One region of the Metapseudomonas resinovorans NBRC 106553 genome, then DNA from elsewhere that is predicted to be linked to it. Evidence: predicted binding sites of a transcription regulator. Region 1 holds the regulator's gene; each other region holds the start of a gene.
What was found. Region 1 encodes sigma-54, which starts transcription at its own class of promoters, with help from an activator protein. Its sites were predicted from a motif close to ANTGGCATNNANNTTGCTNT; they were not measured.
Positions count from the first base shown of each region.

Region 1 (4,823 bases):
CGCCTGACCGTATTCCCCGACCAGGAATATGCGCAGACCCAGCAAGCCGTTAGAATCGACGCGGCCAATGGGGTGACCACGGCACAAGGAATGAAAGCGTACTTGAATGACGGCAGGATGCTCCTGCAGTCCAACGTAAGAGGCCAGCATGAGGTTCGTTAAAACCCTCCCCCTGTTGCTCAGCCTGGGCACCGCACTCGGAAGTGCCGCCGCCTGGGCATTGCCCACGGACCGCGACCAACCGATTCGCGTCCAGGCCGACAGCGCCGAGCTCGATGACAAACAAGGCGTCGCGGTCTACCGCGGCAACGTGATCATCACTCAGGGCACCATGAAGATCACTGGCGACACCGTCACGATCACCCAGAACGAGGCCGGCGACGTCGAAGTCTTCACCTCGGTGGGCAAGCCCGCGTACTACGAGCAGAAGCCGGCCGCGGACAAGGAAATCGTCAAGGCCTACGGCCTGACCATCCAGTACTTCGCTGCCAACGAGCGCATCATCCTGCTCGACCAGGCCAAGGTGGTCCAGGAAGGCAACACCTTCGAAGGCGAGAAGATCGTCTATGACACCCAGCGCCAGATCGTCAACGCGGGCCGCGCCACCGGTGGCAGCGTGACCACTCCGCGCCCGCGCATCGACATGGTCATACAGCCGAAGAAGAAAGAGCAGAAAGCACAGTAATGGCGACTCTCAAAGCCCAGCATCTGGCAAAGAGCTACAAGAGCCGCCAGGTGGTCCGCGACGTCAGCCTGTCCATCGACAGCGGCCAGATCGTCGGCCTCCTCGGCCCCAACGGCGCGGGCAAGACGACCTGCTTCTACATGATCGTCGGCCTGGTGAAGGCCGATCAGGGCCGCGTCCTGATCGATCAGCAGGACGTCACCCACCAGCCCATGCACGGCCGCGCCCGCGCGGGCATCGGCTACCTGCCGCAGGAAGCCTCGATCTTCCGCAAGCTGAGCGTGGCGGACAACATCATGGCGATCCTCGAGACCCGCAAGGAACTCGACCGCGCCGCCCGCCGCAAGGAGCTGGAAAGCCTGCTGCAGGAATTCCACATCAGCCATATCCGCGACAGCCTCGGCATGAGCCTGTCCGGCGGCGAACGCCGTCGTGTGGAGATCGCCCGAGCCCTGGCCACCGCGCCCAAATTCATCCTGCTGGACGAACCCTTCGCCGGCGTGGACCCGATTTCCGTAGGCGACATCAAGCAGATCATCCACCACCTCAAGGCCAAGGGGATCGGCGTGCTCATCACCGACCACAACGTCCGCGAGACCCTGGATATCTGCGAGACGGCCTACATTGTCAGTGACGGACAACTGATCGCCGAAGGCGACGCGGAAGCCATTCTGGCCAACCAGTTGGTGAAGGAAGTCTACCTGGGCCACGAGTTCCGCCTGTAGTCTCCCGCGCAAGCACCTACAAGATGGGTTGCAGGAGCTGGGAAAATCCTTCAAGGTCAGGCATATAATTTGCTTCCTGGTGGCGCTTCGGCGCCCTGTAGTGGATGGCGCGAGAGCGCCGGCGAATAAGGTGCTAAGCCCCCTGCCATGAAACCATCGCTAGTCCTGAAGATGGGCCAGCAGCTGACGATGACTCCTCAGCTGCAACAGGCCATCCGCCTGCTCCAACTCTCCACCCTGGACCTCCAACAGGAAATCCAGGAAGCGCTGGAGTCCAATCCCATGCTCGAGCGGCAGGAGGATGGCGACGATTTCGACACCTCCGACCCCATGGCCGAAGGTGACCAGCAGTCCAATTCCGGCAACCAGGATTCCAGCTTCCAGGAGTCCAGCGTCCAGACCAACGCCGAAGCCCTGGAAGACGGCGAATGGCACGAGCGCATCCCCAGCGAACTCCCCGTCGACACCGCCTGGGAAGACGTCTACCAGACCAGCGCCAGCAGCCTGCCGAGCAACGATGACGACGAGTGGGACTTCACCTCGCGCACCTCGGTCGGCGAAAGCCTGCAGAGCCACCTGCTCTGGCAGCTCAACCTGGCGCCGATGTCCGACACCGATCGCCTGATTGGGGTCACCCTGATCGACTGCATCAACAACGACGGCTATCTCGAGGAAACCCTCGCCGAGATCGTCGAAGCCTTCGACCCCGAGCTCGGTATCGAGCTGGACGAGGTCGAGGTCGTCCTCCACCGCATCCAGCAGTTCGAGCCCGCCGGCATCGGCGCACGCGACCTGCGCGAGTGCCTGATCCTGCAACTGCGCCAGCTGCCCTCGGGCACGCCCTGGCTGGTGGAGGCCCAGCGCCTCGCCGCCGACTTCCTCGACCTGCTCGGCAGCCGCGACTACAGCCAGCTGATGCGCCGCATGAAGGTCAAGGAAGACGAGCTGCGCCAGATCATCGAACTGATCCAGTGCCTCAACCCCCGCCCGGGCTCGCAGATCGAAGCCAGCGAACCCGAGTACGTGGTGCCGGACGTCATCGTGCGCAAGCACAACGAGCGCTGGCTGGTGGAACTGAACCAGGAAGCCGTGCCGCGCCTGCGGGTCAATCCGCACTACGCCGGCTTCGTCCGTCGCGCCGACTCCAGCGCCGACAACACCTTCATGCGCAACCAGTTGCAGGAAGCCCGCTGGTTCATCAAGAGCCTGCAGAGCCGCAACGAGACCCTGATGAAGGTCGCCACCCAGATCGTCGAGCACCAGCGCGGCTTCCTGGAATACGGCGAAGAGGCGATGAAGCCCCTGGTCCTGCACGACATCGCCGAAGCCGTGGGCATGCACGAGTCGACGATTTCCCGCGTGACCACCCAGAAATACATGCACACACCCCGCGGGATCTACGAGCTGAAGTACTTCTTCTCCAGCCACGTCAGCACCTCGGAAGGCGGCGAATGCTCGTCTACCGCGATCCGCGCCATCATCAAAAAACTGGTCGCTGCGGAAAATCCGAAAAAGCCGTTGAGCGACAGCAAGATCGCTGGTTTACTGGAGGCACAGGGCATTCAAGTGGCCCGTCGCACAGTAGCCAAGTATCGTGAATCCCTTGGGATAGCGCCTTCCAGCGAACGAAAGCGACTGATGTGACGCGGATATTGACCCACGCCAAAGTGTTCCGGTGGCAGGCCCGTTAGCCTGTCTCTTACACACGGGCAATAAGGAGAAAGCGGTATGCAAGTCAACATCAGTGGACATCAACTGGATGTGACCGACGCCCTGCGCAACTACGTTGTCGAGAAGTTCGACCGTCTGGAGCGCCATTTCGACCGAATCACCAACGTGCAAGTGATCATGCAGGTCGAGAAACTCAAACAGAAAATCGAAGCCACTTTGCACATCGCCGGCGGCGAAGTCGTTGCCAACGCGGAACATGAAGACATGTACGCCGCCATCGACCTGCTCACCGACAAGCTCGATCGCCAATTGATCAAGCACAAGGAAAAGCAGTTGAACCGCCAGCAGGGTGCCACCGCCCGCTGAACCCCTCCCTATGATCCGACTTGAGCAAATCCTGACCCCCGGCCGTTCCCTGGTGAACGTGCCGGGTGGCAGCAAAAAACGCGTACTGGAACAGATCGCCAAGCTGGTCGCGCGCGACCTTCCCGACCTCGACAACCAGGACATTTTCGAAAGCCTGGTAGCCCGGGAGAAACTCGGCTCCACCGGTTTCGGCAACGGCATCGCCATTCCCCACTGTCGCCTCACCGGCTGCACCGCGCCCATCAGCGCCGTGCTGCGCCTTGACGCGCCAGTAGATTTCGACGCCATCGACGGCGCCCCCGTGGACCTGCTGTTCGTGCTGCTGGTCCCTGAAGCCGCCACCGACGAACATCTCGAGCTGCTCCGACAGATCGCCAGCATGCTCGACCGCACTGACGTGCGCGAGCGCCTTCGCCAGGCGCCCGACAGCACCAGCCTGTACCAGGTGGTGGTGGACGTGCAGAGCGGACGCTAGGGTTTTGCCATGCGCCTGATCATCGTTAGCGGCCGCTCCGGCTCGGGCAAGAGCACCGCCCTCGATGTTCTCGAGGACCACGGTTTCTACTGCATCGACAACCTGCCGGCCGCCCTGCTTCCCGAGCTGGCCGAACGAGCGTTGCTGCACACCGAGCTGCTGCAGCCCCTGGTCGCGGTGTCGATCGACGCGCGCAACCTGCCCAGCCAGCTGCTGCGTTTTCCGGAGCTTCTGGCCGAGGCCCGCGCCCGCCACATCAAGTGCGACCTGCTCTACCTCGACGCGGAGAACGACACGCTGCTAAAGCGTTTCTCCGAAACCCGTCGGCGCCACCCGCTCACCAACGACAACCGCTCCCTTGCCGAAGCCATTCGTGACGAGGAACTGTTGCTTGCGCCGATCGCGGACCTCGCCGACCTGAAGATCGACACCACCCATCTCAACCTCTACCAGCTGCGCGACAGCCTCAAGCTGCGCCTGTTGAACCAGCCCGAGCCCGGCACCGCCTTCCTCATCGAATCCTTCGGATTCAAGCGTGGCATGCCGGTGGACGCCGACCTGGTGTTCGACGTGCGCTGCCTGCCCAATCCGTACTGGAAGCCCGAACTGCGCGAGCACTCGGGACTGGAGCCGGCCGTCGCCGAGTACCTCGCCGGGCAACCGGACGTGGAAGAGATGTATCAGGATATCCACGGCTACCTGAGCAAGTGGCTGCCGCGCTTCGCCGCCAGCAACCGCGCCTATGTCACCATCGCCATCGGCTGCACCGGCGGACACCACCGTTCGGTCTACATCGCCGAGCGCCTGGGCGCGGCCCTGAAACCCAGCTTGAAGAATGTCCAGGTTCGCCACCGCGACCTCAGCTAGAAGGATTGGAACCGCGATGCCCGCCTGCGAGATC
Region 1 covers NC_021499.1:1,102,186-1,107,008, reverse strand. The annotation lists gene lptC (LPS export ABC transporter periplasmic protein LptC) at 1-162, shown strand, start outside; gene lptA (lipopolysaccharide transport periplasmic protein LptA) at 149-685, shown strand; gene lptB (LPS export ABC transporter ATP-binding protein) at 685-1,410, shown strand; gene PCA10_RS05105 (RNA polymerase factor sigma-54) at 1,558-3,054, shown strand; gene hpf (ribosome hibernation-promoting factor, HPF/YfiA family) at 3,139-3,447, shown strand; gene ptsN (PTS IIA-like nitrogen regulatory protein PtsN) at 3,458-3,922, shown strand; gene rapZ (RNase adapter RapZ) at 3,932-4,789, shown strand; gene PCA10_RS05085 (HPr family phosphocarrier protein) at 4,806-4,823, shown strand, end outside.

Region 2 (4,823 bases), 2.8 Mb from region 1:
AACTCATCCCGTTGGGGGGCTATACCCCGGGCATGGACATGAAGACCGACCGCGCGGTGCAACTGGCGCCGGCCATCGAGCGCTTCCTGCGCCAGGACGTGGGGGAGGGCGCCGAACTGGACGCCTGCATCACCGCGCTCAGAGGGTTGGCCGGGGCATGAAGGAGCAGATCGAGGTGCTCTCGCGCCTGGCCGGCCTGCGTGGGGTGAAGGTCCGCGAGATACTCGGGCGGGTCAACTACCAGCGCAACCTGTGCCAGCGCTACCGCAACAACATCGCCGGCCTCGGCAAGCTGTGCGGCTTCAGCTCGCCGGTCAGCACCCCACTGCAGCGCAGCAACCAGCAGCAGTACAAGCTCACCCTGCACAAGATGCTGCAACTGCAGAAGGTGGAACTCTCGGTGGCCGAGCAGACGCTGGCGCGCATCCAGGACGAACTGCTGGCGGCCATGCGCAGCGAGAAGCTGCTGGCCCAGGTCATCGACGGGCGCCTGCAGGAGTGGCAACAACTGCTTGCCCGGCAGGAGCAGCAAATCCAGGATGGGCTCGCCAGCCAGGCCTGGTGGCGTTCTCACGAATGAGGTCTGATGCGTGGAGAGTGAATAGAGGAAAATTTCTTTCCGCCGCACTTAAGTCCCGCTTTGATGCGGTCGCCTGTATGGCAGTAACCCGATGATCTGGACGCAATCATGGAAATCAGCAGGCATTTGAAATCCGTCGCGGCCGCCCAGGCCGAAGCCGCCGACACGCTTCGCCAGGAGCCGCCGAAGGCTGCCCGCGAGGCCGCCACCAGCCGCCCGCCGGAGAAGCTGCAGCTCGACCAGATGCAGCAGACCCTGCGCGAGATGCCCGACGTCGATCTCGCCCGCATCGAGGAAATCCGCCAGGCCCTGCGCAGCGGTGGTATCGAGACCGACGCCCGTTCCCTGGCCGCGAGCATCCTCGGCTACCACACCGGCAGCGAGTCGTGACCCGTCGCGACAAGCTGCTGCACCTGGTGGAATGCGAGATCCAGCAGGATGGCGTCGACTACCTGGCATTGCGCGGCTTGATGCAGGCCCTCTACGGACACCTGCTGGAACGTGACAACCTCGAGATCGACCAGCACAACCGCGACATCCTCCGGCTGGTGGACGACATCGCCGCGCGCGCCGAGCGCCGCACCAAGGTCCTCGCCGCCTTCGGCTTCGAGCCCGGGCTGGCCGGTATGGCTGCGCTGCTGACCCACTTCCCCGGGCGTCGCGGCGAGCAACTGCAGCAGGCCTGGCAACGGCTCGGCCAACTCGCCAGCCAGTGCAAGCGCCTGAACGAACGCAACGGCAAGCTGCTGGCGATGCACCACGACATCCTCGCCCAGCTCCTCGGCACCGGCGCCGGTCCCCAGCTCTATACCCAGCAGGGGTATTGAGCGGAGCAGCCCCACGGGCTGCTTTCGCGAATGAATTCGCTCCTACAGGAAAAGCACTCATCTGCGTGCCCGCACGTACTGCCCCCTCTCCCGTCGGGAGAGGGTTGGGGTGAGGGCAGCCAGTCTTCGCTGGGAGTCCGCAGGGCAGACCTGCGGTCCGCTTTCGCGAATGAATTCGCTCCTACAGGAAAGCACCCATCTGTGTGCCCGAACGAATTCACCCTCATCGCCACGACACTCCCTTAACGAATCCCTCCGCCAGGTCGCCTTTGCCAGGTACCACTCCCACCGACGGGGTGCGGAAACGGCCTTTCCCCTTGTCGCCCGGTTGCGTCCAGGAGGAAGTCCAGCTTCTCCCTATCCGGGCTGAAAGCCGCATGAATACTGGCTATCGGCCATTGGCATCGAACTTGCTCTTCAAGGCTCAAGGGGTATCACGACATGGCTATAGATTCCGATTACGTAAAGCAGATGGCATCGCAGCTGGCCAACTATGAAGTGCAGTCCGCGCTGACCAAGGCCAACCGCAACCAGACCGCCTACAAGTCCCAACTGACCGCGGTGACCACGCTGGATACCGCGCTCAAGAGCTTCTCCTCGGCGATCAAGGGGCTGAAGAGTTCCTCCACCAGCATGCTGGTGAACAAGGCCACCTTCAGCAAGGAAGGCGTGGCCACCGCCACCGTGGGGCCCAAGGCCGTGTCGGGCAGCTACCAGTTCTTCGTCGAGCAGCTGGCCAGCTCTCACCAGGTGGCGCTGCAGGGCCTGACCACTGACGACATCGATACCCAGGGCGAGCTGACCATCGGCCAGGATGGCAAGTCGTTCAAGATCAACCTCGCCAGCATCGACACCGACGGCGACGGCAAGAACTCCCTGGACGAACTGGCCGCGGCCATCAACGCCGCCACCGACAACACCGGGGTCAAGGCCAGCCTGCTGCGCAGCAATGGCCAGGTGTCCCTGGTGCTGGGCGCGGAGAAGAGCGGGGCGGCCAACGCCATCAGCCTGTCCCTGTCCGGGACCGACAGCGCGAGCAGCGTGTTCGAGAATGCCGTGGCCAACCGCACCGAACTGTCGGCGGCCAAGGATGCGCGGGTTCGCCTGGGCGGCGAGACCGGCATGCTGCTGACCAACGCCAGCAACACCTTCGACAGCCTGATCGACGGCGTCAGCCTCACCTTCAACCAGACCCACAAGTCCGGCGATCAGCCCCTGCAGGTGGACATCGGCCAGGACCAGGCCGGTACCTCGGACCAGGTGAAAAAGTTCGTCGATGCCTTCAACACCCTGATGGGCACCTTCGACACCTTGACCGCCAGCGGTGGCGAGGATGGCAGCACCCGTGGCGTCCTGGCCGGCGACTCCGGCGTGCGCGCCATCGAGAGCATGCTCAACCAGCTGGTGCGCAAGGAGTTCGGCGGCGCGACCCTGATCAACTTCGGCATCAGCGCCGACCGCAACGGCAAGCTGAGCATCGACGCCGCTCGCTTCGAGAAAGCCGTGGCCGCCGATCCCCAGGGCCTGGAACAACTGTTCCGCGACAAGGACAGCCTGCTCGACTCGGTGGACAAGAGCCTCTCGGTCTACACCAGCAGCGTCAACGGGCTGATGAAGAACCGCAAGGAGTCGCTGAACCTGAACCTCAAGCGCGTCGACCAGCAGTTCGATGCCATCGAGAAGCAGTACGACAACTACTACAACCGCTACCTGAAGCAGTACACCAGCATGATGCAGATTATGGATTCCATGTCCCAGACCAGCGGGATGTTCCAATGAGCGGCTACGACATGACGGACAGCTACAACAGCTACCGCTCCATCGACCTGGAGGCCAAGGCCGCCGCCGCCTCGCCCTACGAGCTGGTGCTGGTGCTGTTCGACGGCCTGCTCGACGAGCTGGCCCGCGCCCGTGGCCATATCGAACACAAGCGCTTCCAGCAGAAGGGCCAGTCCCTGGAGAAGTGCCTGAACATCCTCAATGGCCTCAACGGCGCCCTCGACTACGAGGGCGGCGGCGAGGTGGTGCAGGGCATCGCGCGCCTCTACGACTACTGCATCTATCGCCTCTCCGATGTCAGCGTGACCCTGTCCCTGGAAGGCCTGGACGAAGTGGTGCACCTGCTCGGCACGTTGCGCGAGGGGTGGGAGGGCGTGAGTGCAACCCGCCGTTGAAATCCGCCGGGTGCGCGAACTGCACGCCCAGCTGGACCTGGCCCTGCGCTCCCAGGACTGGGACGCGGTGAGCCGCGCCGACCTCGCCATCCGCCAGTACTTGCAGGCCCAGGCTGGGCGCAACGACCTGGCGACGGACGTGACGGAGGCGCGGCGCTGGCTGAAGGCGCTGCACGATCGCGCCATGCAGGCCTGCGCCGACGAATGCGAGCGGCTGCGCCGCCTGATGTTGAACCACCTGGAGTACGCCGAGGGACGTTCGGCCTATATGCAGGTGGAGGCTTACCTTGGAGGGCAATAGGCCGTGATCCAGACCTTCGATGCGGCGCCCCAGCCCCAGGCCATGGCGGCCCCGGCGCAGGCCCCGCTGCCCGCCGCGCCCTGGCAGCCGGAGATTGGTTCGGCGCTTCCGCCGAGCTTCAGCGATGAGCTGCTGAACAGCGTGCAGGTCGTTGCCGATGTGCCGGAGGAGGCCGCCCTGGTCGAGCCGCTGGCCGAAGCGCCGAGCGAGCCCGCCGCCGCGCCGCAGGTGCCCGCCGAGCAGCAGGACCCGGCGGCGCTGACTCCGGAACTCTGGCTGCTGAGCATGCTCGGCCAGCAGAACCTCCAGGTGCAGGCGCAAGACAAGCCGAACGCTGTCGATGCCGTTCGCGCGCAGCAGTCCGTAGCCGCGCAGCAGTTCCTAGCCGCGCAGCAATCCATAGCCGCCGCGCCCGTCCCGACCCGTCAGCTGGACGATCTCGCCGCTGACGCCCAAGTCCAGCCCCAGGCAGCCGCGCACAGTGCCCGCGCGGCCCTGGATACCCCGGACCTCCCGCCGGCACTGGTGCCCCAGGCGCCGTCCGATGAGCTCGCGGCAGTCGGCGAACGCCCGGCCCTGGCCTTGGTGTCCGCTACCCAGGGCGAGGCGCCGCGCAGCCCGGTACAGGGCACCGCGCCGAGTGCAAGCGGACGAGCGCCTACCTTCGAGCGTGGCCTCAGCCTGCACGGCAACGAGGCCCGCTGGGGCGAGCAGATGCTCGGCGCCCTGCGTGACAGCGTCGAGTTGCAGCTGAGCCAGCGCGTGCAGAACGCCACCATCCGTCTCGACCCGCCGGAGCTGGGCAGCCTGGAGATCCTCCTGCGCCACGAATCCGGCCAGCTCAACGTACAGATTTCCGCCAGCCAGGCCGATGTCGCCCGTGCCTTGCAGGGCACCAGCGATCGCCTGCGCCAGGAACTGGTGGGGCAGAACTTCCTCCA
Region 2 covers NC_021499.1:4,620,134-4,624,956, reverse strand. The annotation lists gene fliI (flagellar protein export ATPase FliI) at 1-161, shown strand, start outside; gene PCA10_RS20900 (flagellar export protein FliJ) at 158-580, shown strand; gene flgM (flagellar biosynthesis anti-sigma factor FlgM) at 689-970, shown strand; gene PCA10_RS20890 (flagella synthesis protein FlgN) at 967-1,407, shown strand; gene fliD (flagellar filament capping protein FliD) at 1,849-3,186, shown strand; gene fliS (flagellar export chaperone FliS) at 3,183-3,581, shown strand; gene PCA10_RS20875 (hypothetical protein) at 3,565-3,882, shown strand; gene PCA10_RS20870 (flagellar hook-length control protein FliK) at 3,886-4,823, shown strand, end outside.
Region 2: fliD (flagellar filament capping protein FliD) is a predicted target of sigma-54. The motif match lies at 1,805-1,824, and genes of this name have one in related genera.

Region 3 (4,823 bases), 430 kb from region 1:
GTGGCCCCGGGCCTGGACCTCTACCACCCCGGCCTGGCCTACCTGATCGGCATGGGCGTGGCGGCCATGGCGCCGCTGGTGAACAACCTGCTGCTGAAGTTCCGCCTCGACGACGCCGTGGGCGCCTTCGCCGTGCACGGCTTCGGCGGCTTCGCCGGCCTGGTGGTCAGCGGGGTGTTCCTCGCGGGCTACCCGAACGTCAACGGCATGCCCGAGATCAGCTTCCTCGGCCAACTGGGCGGTGCCCTGGTGATGGCCTCCCTGGGCTTCATCCCCGGCTACCTGATCTCCTACGCGCTGAAGAAAGCCGGCGTGCTGCGCGTCCCGGCCCACGCGGAAGAACGCGGCCTCGACCTCACCGAAGTACCGGCCCAGGCCTACCCGGAATGGACCGCCATCTACGGCGAGACCGTGAAGCCCAACGGCAGCGTGGAAGCCACCCTGGTGGTGGACAGCAAGCCCGCCTCGGCCCAATGACTGCAGGAGTATCCCTATGAGCATCAGCACCTACGAAGGCGCCAGCGCCGTGTTCACCTTCGCCGACAACCCCACCGTGCTCGGCGTCATCACCGTGGTGGTGATCGCCGCCACCCTATACGCCCTGGTGGCCACCTTCATCCACGAGAAGCACAGCTACGACCTGCCGGACGAGAAGTTGCCGAAGTTGAAATAACCCGCCCTTCCCTCGTAGCCCGGATGCAATCCGGGCTACGGTCTATTTGGCCGGCACAGACAGATCCGTAGGATGGGTAGAGCCCGCGAAACCCATCACTCCGCAGCGATGGGTTTCGCTACGCTCTACCCATCCTACAAATGAGCTCGCTCCTACGCCCTTCTCACGCCACCTGCGCCTCGCTCACCAGCTTCAGCCCAACTATCCCGCCGATGATCATCACCAGGCACAGACCCTTCAGCACCCCCAGCTGCTCACCGAGGAACAGGGTGCCGTAGGCCACGGTGCCGAGGGTGCCGATGCCCACCCAGACGGCATAGGCCAGCCCGAGCGGCAGCACCCGCACCGACAGGCTCAGCAGGTAGATGCTGAGCAGCAGGAAGAACCCGCAGTAGAGGCTCGGCCAGAGCCGGGTGAAGCCTTCCGTGCGCGGGATGATCGACGCGTACAAGATCTCGCAGAACCCCGCCAGCAGCAGGAATCCCCATCCGTTCAACCATGCCATCGTTCACCTCTCCTTCTCTTCAATCCTGAACCGTGCGCAGCGCTTTTCCGTTACCAAAGAAAGCGCCGACGCAAGGCGTCGGCGCGGGGAACTGCGGATGGATCAAATGGCGTCTTCGCCCAGCTCGCCGGTGCGGATGCGCACCACGCTTTCCAGGTCCATGACGAACAATTTTCCGTCGCCGATCTTGCCGGTGTACGCCGCCTTGAGGATGGCGTCGGTGGCGGCCTGGCACAGGGTGTCGGCCACCACCACTTCCAGCTTGATCTTGGGCAGCAGCTCCACCACGTACTCGGCGCCCCGGTAGATTTCCGAATGGCCCTTCTGTCGGCCGTAGCCCTTGACCTCGGTGACGGTCACGCCGTTCACCCCGGCCTCGGTCAGCGCCTCGCGGACGTCGTCCAGGCGGAAGGGTTTGATCACTGCGGTGATGAGTTTCATGGCCGCGTCCTTCAGTTCGAGTACTTGTAGCCGACTTCGCCGTGGGCGGAGAGGTCCAGGCCATCCACCTCGGCTTCCTCGTCCACGCGCAGACCGCCGCACAGCGCCGCCGCCACCTTGAAGGCGATCAGGCTGGTGATGGCCGAGAAGAGGATGCTGAAGAGGATGGCGCCGCCGTTCACCAGCAACTGGTCGAACAGGGTGCGGCCCTCGGGGAAGCCCTGGCCGCCGATGGCGGTGAGGGCGAACACCGGGGTCAGCAGGCCGCCGAGGATGCCGGCCACGCCATGCACGCCGAACACGTCGAAGGCGTCGTCCAGGCCGATCATGGGTTTCAGCTTGTCCACCGACCACACGCACACCGGGCCGGCGATCAGGCCCAGCAGGATGGCGCCCATGGGGCCGACGTAGCCGCAGGCCGGGGTGATGGCGACCAGGCCGGCAATGGCGCCGGAGACCGCACCGAACAGGCTCGGCCGACCACGGTGTTGCCACTCGACGAGCATCCAGCCCAGGGCGCCGGCGCAGCTGGCGAGCATGGTGTTGACCATCACCAGCATGGCGAAGCCGCTGGCGGCCAGGGCGCAGCCACCGCAGAAGCCCAGCCAGCCCACCCACAGCAGCGAGCCGCCGGTGAGGGTCATGGTCATGTTGTGGGGCGCCAGGGTCGGGGTGCCGAAACCGCGACGGCGGCCCAGCAACCAGGCGCCCACCAGGGCGGCGATGCCGACGTTGAGGTGCACCACGTTGCCGCCGGCGAAGTCCTGCACACCGAGGTTGAAGACCCAACCGCCACCCCAGGCCATGTGCGCCATGGGGATGTAGTTGATGGTCAGCCACACCGTCATGAACACCAGCACGGCGGCGAACTTCATGCGCTCGGCGAAGGCGCCGACGATGATCGCCGGGGTGATGGCGGCGAACAGCAGCATGAACAGGAAGTACAGGTATTCGGGGATGGTGCCCACCACCGAGTCCTTGGTGATGCCGACCATGAACAGCTTGTCGAGGCCACCGATCACCGACTGCAGCGAACCGCCGTCGGTGAAGGTCAGGCTGTAGCCGTAGATGGCGAAGAGCACCGACATCAGCGAGGCGGTGCAGAACACCTGCATGAGGATCGACAGCACGTTCTTGGTCCGCGCCATGCCGCCGTAGAACAGCGCCAGGCCCGGCAGGGTCATCAGCAGCACCACCAGCGAGCAGAGCGCCACGAAGGCGGTGTCGCCACTGTTGATCGCGGGCACGGCTTCGTCCGCCGAAGCGGCGACGCTGCCCACCAGAAGGGAAAGGCCCAACATACCGCGGCCCACATGTGAAAACCGGATCATTGCCTGTTGCCTCCAACCGACGGGGATTCGGCAGGGCCGCTGTCGGCGTGCGGCCCGCCGTCTGTACGCCCCAGGAGGGAAAGGCCGGGCCTGCACCTTGAACTTCCTGTAGGGCAATTTAGTTTCCCTACAGGCATAGCAATTGGCCTGCCAAGGTCGCAGCACCTGCTTACATTTCTGCTAAGTCGTTGAATGGGATTGGGTTTGTCGGAGAGGACAGGAGTCAGGTGGGTTGCAGCGGCGGTGTCGGGCGCATTTTCTTGGTGCGAATTTGAATTTCCTGCCAATTAAGAATGCGCAGAACGCAGGGTGGATCACGCTCCACCGATCCACCATTGGCGCGCGCAATGGGCACCGCCGGTGGACGTGAAAAGCGACGTCCTCCCTTGCTCACGGACAGACCGTAGGATGGGTAGAGCCTGCGAAACCCATCGTGGCCGAGCGCCGCAGCATGGGTTTCGCTCCGCTCTCCCCATCCTACCGGGTGCCCGGTAGGCGTACCGCGCCAGCAGCCAACATGTGCCGCAAAGAAAAAGGCCGGCGATTTCTCGCCGGCCTTTTCTGCCGTGGATAACCCGCCGGATCAGTAACCCTGCCCCGGAATCCAGCTGGTGCCGGCCAGCGGCACGCGGGCCATGGCGGCGGCTTCCACGGTCAGGGCCACCAGGTCCTCGGGGTCGAGGTTGTGCAGGTGGGACTTGCCGCAGGCCCGTGCCATGGTCTGGGCTTCCAGCACCAGCACCCGCAGGTAGTTGGCCAGGCGGCGGCCGGCTTCCACCGGGTCGAGGCGCTTGGACAGCTCCGGGTCCTGGGTGGTGATGCCGGCCGGGTCGCGGCCGTTCTGCCAGTCGTCGTAGTAGCCGGCGGCGGAGCCGATCTTCTTCAGTTCGTCGTCCAGGCGCGGATGGTTGTCGCCCAGGGCCACCAGGGCGGCAGTGCCGATGGCCACCGCGTCGGCGCCCAGGGCCATGGCCTTGGCCACGTCGGCGCCATTGCGGATGCCGCCGGAGACGATCAGCTGCACCTTGCGGTGCATGCCCATCTCCTGCAGGGCCTGCACGGCTTGCGGGATGGCCGGGAGGATCGGGATGCCCACGTGCTCGATGAACACTTCCTGGGTGGCCGCGGTGCCGCCCTGCATGCCGTCGAGGACGATCACGTCGGCGCCGGCCTTCACCGCCAGCTTGACGTCGTAGTAGGGGCGGCTGGCGCCGATCTTCACGTAGATGGGTTTTTCCCAGTCGGTGATCTCGCGCAGCTCGGCGATCTTGATCGCCAGGTCGTCCGGGCCGGTCCAGTCGGGGTGACGGCAGGCGCTGCGCTGGTCGACGCCCACCGGCAGGGTGCGCATGCCGGCGACGCGCTCGGTGACCTTCATGCCCAGCAGCATGCCGCCGCCGCCCGGCTTGGCGCCCTGGCCGAGGACGATCTCGATGGCGTCGGCCTTGCGCAGATCGTCGGGGTTCATGCCGTAACGCGACGGCAGGTACTGGTACACCAGGTGCTGGGACTGGCCGCGCTCTTCCGGGGTCATGCCGCCGTCGCCGGTGGTGGTGCTGGTGCCGGCGATGCTGGCGCCACGGCCGAGGGCTTCCTTGGCGTTGGCCGACAGCGCGCCGAAGCTCATGCCGGCGATGGTCACGGGGATCTTCAGGTGGATCGGCTTCTTGGCGAAGCGGGTGCCGAGCACGACGTCGGTGCCGCACTTCTCGCGGTAGCCTTCCAGCGGGTAGCGGGAGACCGAGGCGCCGAGCAGCAGCAGGTCGTCGAAGTGCGGCAGCTTGCGCTTGGTGCCGCCGCCACGGATGTCATAGATGCCGGTCTCGGCGGCACGCTGGATTTCCTGGATGGTCAGGCGGTCGAAGGTGGCGGA
Region 3 covers NC_021499.1:1,534,190-1,539,012, reverse strand. The annotation lists gene PCA10_RS07130 (ammonium transporter) at 1-477, shown strand, start outside; gene PCA10_RS07125 (hypothetical protein) at 494-673, shown strand; gene PCA10_RS07120 (DMT family transporter) at 837-1,178, opposite strand; gene PCA10_RS07115 (P-II family nitrogen regulator) at 1,281-1,619, opposite strand; gene PCA10_RS07110 (ammonium transporter) at 1,631-2,950, opposite strand; gene PCA10_RS07105 (FMN-binding glutamate synthase family protein) at 3,534-4,823, opposite strand, start outside.
Region 3: PCA10_RS07110 (ammonium transporter) is a predicted target of sigma-54. The motif match lies at 3,086-3,105, and genes of this name have one in related genera.

Region 4 (4,823 bases), 1.3 Mb from region 1:
GTAGTCATGTTCATAGCCGTTTTCTCCCTGGGGCACCAGGCGATTGAAGAATCGCTCGAAGTCACGCCGCACCGCAGGGTCGGCGTTCTCGTTGACCGTCAGGGAGGCCGAGGTGTGCTGCAGCCAGAGGTGCAACAGACCGACGCGACAGCGCCGCAGTTCCGGCAGTGCCGCAAGGATGTCCTCGGTGACCAGGTGGAAGCCACGTGGTCGCGGGCGCAAGGTGATCAGGGTCTGCTGCCACATCCGCAAATGCCTGTCTCGGCTCGTACGGGCGGCATTTTAGCGCGGCCGCTGAAAAAACAAAGGGCGCCTTTCGGCGCCCTTTCGGCTTTCCTTCCGCGCTCCCCGCCGGCAACTGCCGAACGGGGAAATCATCGGGATCAGAGGTTGTAGCCGCGCTCGTTGTGCTGAGCCAGGTCGAGGCCGACGGTCTCTTCCTCTTCGTTCACACGCAGGCCCATCACCACGTCCAGGACCTTGAGGATCACGAAGGTCACGATACCGGTGTAGAGCACGGTCACGACCACGCCCTTGAGCTGGATGAAGAACTGCGCACCGATGTCGTCGACGCTGCCGAAGCCACCCAGGACCGGAGCGGCGAAGATGCCGGTCAGCAGGGCGCCGACGATACCGCCGATGCCGTGTACGCCGAAGGCGTCCAGGGAGTCGTCGTAGCCCAGCTTGCGCTTCAGGCTGGTGGCGCTGAAGTAGCAGATCACGCCGGCAACCAGGCCGATGATCAGGGCGCCCATGGGGCCGACGGTACCGGCGGCCGGGGTGATGGCGACCAGGCCGGCGACCACGCCGGAAGCGATGCCCAGGGCACTCGGCTTACCGTGGGTCAGCCACTCGGCGAACATCCAGCCCAGGGCGGCGGCGGCGGTGGCGATCTGGGTGACCAGCATGGCCATGCCGGCGGTGCCGTTGGCGGCTACGGCGGAACCGGCGTTGAAGCCGAACCAGCCTACCCAGAGCATGGCGGCGCCGACCAGGGTGTAGCCCAGGTTGTGCGGAGCCATCGGGGTGGTCGGGTAGCCCTTGCGCTTGCCCAGCACCAGGCAGGCAACCAGGCCAGCGACACCGGCGTTGATGTGCACCACGGTGCCACCGGCGAAGTCCAGCACGCCCCAGTCCCACATCAGGGCGCCGTCACCGCTCCACACCATGTGGGCGATCGGGGCATAGACCAGGGTGAACCAGACGGCCATGAAGATCAGCATGGCGGAGAATTTCATGCGCTCGGCGAATGCACCCACGATCAGCGCCGGGGTGATGATCGCGAAGGTCATCTGGAAGGTGATGAAGACGCTTTCGGGGAAGGCCGCCACCAGGCTGTCGACGCCGACGCCACTGAGGAAGGCCTTGGAGAAACCACCCACGAAGGAGCTGAAGTTGACGACGCCCTTCTCCATGCCGGTGGTGTCGAACGCGATGCTGTAGCCGTAGATCACCCAGAGGATGCTGATCAGGCCGGTGATGGCGAAGCACTGCATCATGACCGACAGGATGTTCTTGGAACGCACCATGCCGCCGTAGAACAGCGCCAGGCCGGGGATGGTCATGAACAGGACTAGTGCCGTGGCGGTAAGCATCCACGCCGTGTCACCGCTGTTCAGTACGACCTCGTCGGCGGCCATGGCCAGGCCGGGGGTGACGAGGGACAAAAGGGCTCCTAGCCCTGCGGTTTTACGCAGAGTCATGTTGTTTTCTCCTGGGGCGTTGGGGTTCGGCGGCTTAGATCGCGTCTGTGCCGGTTTCGCCGGTACGGATACGGATGGCCTGTTCCAGATTGACTACGAAGATCTTGCCGTCACCGATCTTGCCGGTGTTGGCGGCCTTGGTGATGGCCTCGATCACGCGATCCAGCTGATCGTCGGCAATCGCCACGTCGATCTTCACCTTCGGCAGGAAATCAACGACGTATTCCGCGCCGCGATACAACTCGGTGTGACCCTTCTGCCGTCCGAAGCCCTTGACCTCGGTGACGGTAATGCCCTGGACGCCGATCTCCGACAGCGACTCGCGCACGTCGTCGAGCTTGAAAGGCTTGATGATGGCGGTGACTAGCTTCATGAAAACTCTCTCCCGTGTTTGGTTGACTTGCCCCAGGAAAAACGCGAACCCGGCTCAAGTCTAAGCGCAGTGTCTGGCTTTTGTAACGCGCCGAAGGCCTTGGCATGGCCCTTCGACGTCAACCAACCGCGTCTGGCGAAACACTCCCCCGCCTCGCCCGGTGCACCGGAACTGCATCAGTGCATGCGTCGCTTACCTCCAAGCAGAATCCTTGCCAGAACCGTACAAAGTGCGTTTTTTCAAGCAGATACTGGCCCCATGCCCTCCCGGCACGATTAAAGCGACGGATGGATCGCACCAAAGCGGTGCGCGACGCCCCAGGGCACTGCTCAAAAAGTGTGCGCCTCCCTGCGCCGATCCGGCCCGCCGGGACCCCGTGGTAGACTTGCGCCCAGTCATTTACGGAATCCCGCCATGCTGCCGCCCAAAGCCCTGCTCGATACCCTCGCCGCCACCGCCTCGCGCCTGTTCAGCAGTGACAGCCCGCTGCCCCGCGGCGAGATCGAGGCGCAGTTCAAGGTCCTGCTGCAAAGCGCCTTCGGCAAACTCGACCTGGTCAGCCGCGACGAGTTCGACAGCCAGATGGTGGTACTCGCCCGCACCCGTGCCCGCCTGGAAGCGCTGGAGGCCAAGGTCGCGGAAATGGAAGCCAAGCTGAACCCGCCGCCCACGGAGTGATCCCGCTCCGGCCCGGCGGACCGATCAAGGAGTGATCAATGTCCCTGGCCATCGTCCACAGCCGCGCGCAGGTTGGCGTTCAAGCCCCTGCCGTGACCGTCGAGGCGCATCTCGCCAACGGCCTGCCGTCCCTGGCCCTGGTGGGCCTGCCGGAAACCGCCGTGAAGGAAAGCAAGGACCGCGTGCGCAGCGCTATCCAGAACAGCGGCTTCGACTTTCCGCCCCGCCGCATCACCCTCAACCTGGCGCCGGCCGACCTGCCCAAGGATGGCGGCCGCTTCGACCTGGCCATCGCCCTCGGCGTGCTCGCCGCCAGTGGCCAACTGCCCGCCGGCGCCCTGGAAGACGTGGAATGCCTGGGTGAGCTGGCCCTCTCCGGCGCCCTGCGGCCGGTCCAGGGCGTACTGCCGGCGGCATTGGCCGCCCGCGCGCTCGGGCGCACCCTGGTGGTACCCCGGGAGAACGCCGAGGAAGCCAGCCTGGCCAGCGGCCTCAAGGTAATGGCCGCCGATCACCTGCTGGAGCTGACCGCGCACTTCGCCGGCCACACCCCGCTCGCGCCCTACCAGGCCCAGGGCCTTCTGGCAGAGCGCCCCCCCTACCCCGACCTCGCCGACGTCCAGGGCCAGGCCGCCGCCAAGCGCGCCCTGCTGGTGGCCGCGGCGGGCTCCCACAACCTGCTTTTTTGCGGCCCGCCCGGCACCGGCAAGACCCTGCTCGCCAGCCGCCTGCCCGGCCTGCTTCCCCCCCTGGAAGAACAGGAAGCGCTGGAAGTCGCCGCCATCCACTCGGTGGCCAGCCACGCGCCGCTGCGTGGTTGGCCCCAGCGCCCGTTCCGCCAGCCGCACCACAGCGCTTCCGGCGCGGCCCTGGTGGGCGGTGGCAGCCGCCCCAAGCCGGGGGAAATCACCTTGGCCCACCAGGGCGTGCTGTTTCTCGACGAACTTCCCGAGTTCGACCGCAAGGTGCTGGAAGTCCTGCGCGAGCCCCTGGAGAGCGGCGAGATCGTCATTGCCCGTGCCCATGACAAGGTGCGCTTCCCGGCGCGCTTCCAGCTCGTGGCGGCCATGAACCCCTGCCCCTGTGGATATCTTGGCGACCCCGGTGGCCGCTGCCGTTGCACCCCGGAGCAGATCCAGCGCTACCGCGCCAAGCTGTCCGGGCCGCTGCTCGACCGGATCGACCTGCACCTCACCGTGGCCCGCGAAGCCACCGCCCTGGAGCCTGGTCCCAGCGAGGGCCCGAGCAGTGCCGAGGCCGCCGCCGAGGTGGCGCGGGCACGGCACCTGCAACTGCAGCGCCAGGGTTGCGCCAATGCCTTCCTCGACCTCAAGGGCCTGCGCCAGCACTGCGCCCTGCCAGATGCGGATCGCAACTGGCTGGAAGACGCCTGTGAGCGCCTTGGCCTGTCCCTGCGCGCGGCGCACCGGATCCTCAAGGTGGCACGCACCCTGGCGGACCTGGAAGAGGCCGAAAGCATCGCCCGCCACCACCTGGGCGAAGCCCTGCAGTACCGGCCGGAGAGCCTTGACCTGGCTCAATAAAAACTATCAATTAGACACCAATGAAAGACAGGCTCTATCGATTCTGTTAGACTTCCGCGCCTTCCCGCCCTTGGCGGCCATCCGATAACAAGGAGAGCTAGCTCAATGGAGGCACGTTCGTCTTCGCAATCCACCCTCAATCCGCCGGTATTCTTCGGCTCCGCCATCCTCATCATCGCCCTGGTGCTCTACAGCACCCTCGCCCGCGACCAGGCACAGGCCGTGTTCGGCCACATCCAGGACTGGATAGTGGTGAACGCCAGCTGGTTCTACGTCCTCACCGTCGCGCTGCTGCTGATCACCACGGTCTTCCTCGCCGTCAGTCGCTTCGGCGATATCCGCCTCGGCCCCGACCATAGCCGCCCCGACTACCGCAGCAGCACCTGGTTCGCCATGCTGTTCTCCGCCGGCATGGGCATCGGCCTGATGTTCTTCGGCGTTGCGGAACCCCTGATGCACTACGCCAATCCTCCCGTGGGCGATGCCAACACCGTGGCCGCCGCGAGGGAGGCGATGAAGCTGACC
Region 4 covers NC_021499.1:6,114,427-6,119,249, forward strand. The annotation lists gene PCA10_RS27400 (secondary thiamine-phosphate synthase enzyme YjbQ) at 1-246, opposite strand, end outside; gene PCA10_RS27405 (ammonium transporter) at 384-1,703, opposite strand; gene glnK (P-II family nitrogen regulator) at 1,738-2,076, opposite strand; gene PCA10_RS27415 (accessory factor UbiK family protein) at 2,491-2,754, shown strand; gene PCA10_RS27420 (YifB family Mg chelatase-like AAA ATPase) at 2,793-4,298, shown strand; gene betT (choline BCCT transporter BetT) at 4,404-4,823, shown strand, end outside.
Region 4: glnK (P-II family nitrogen regulator) is a predicted target of sigma-54. The motif match lies at 2,276-2,295, and genes of this name have one in related genera.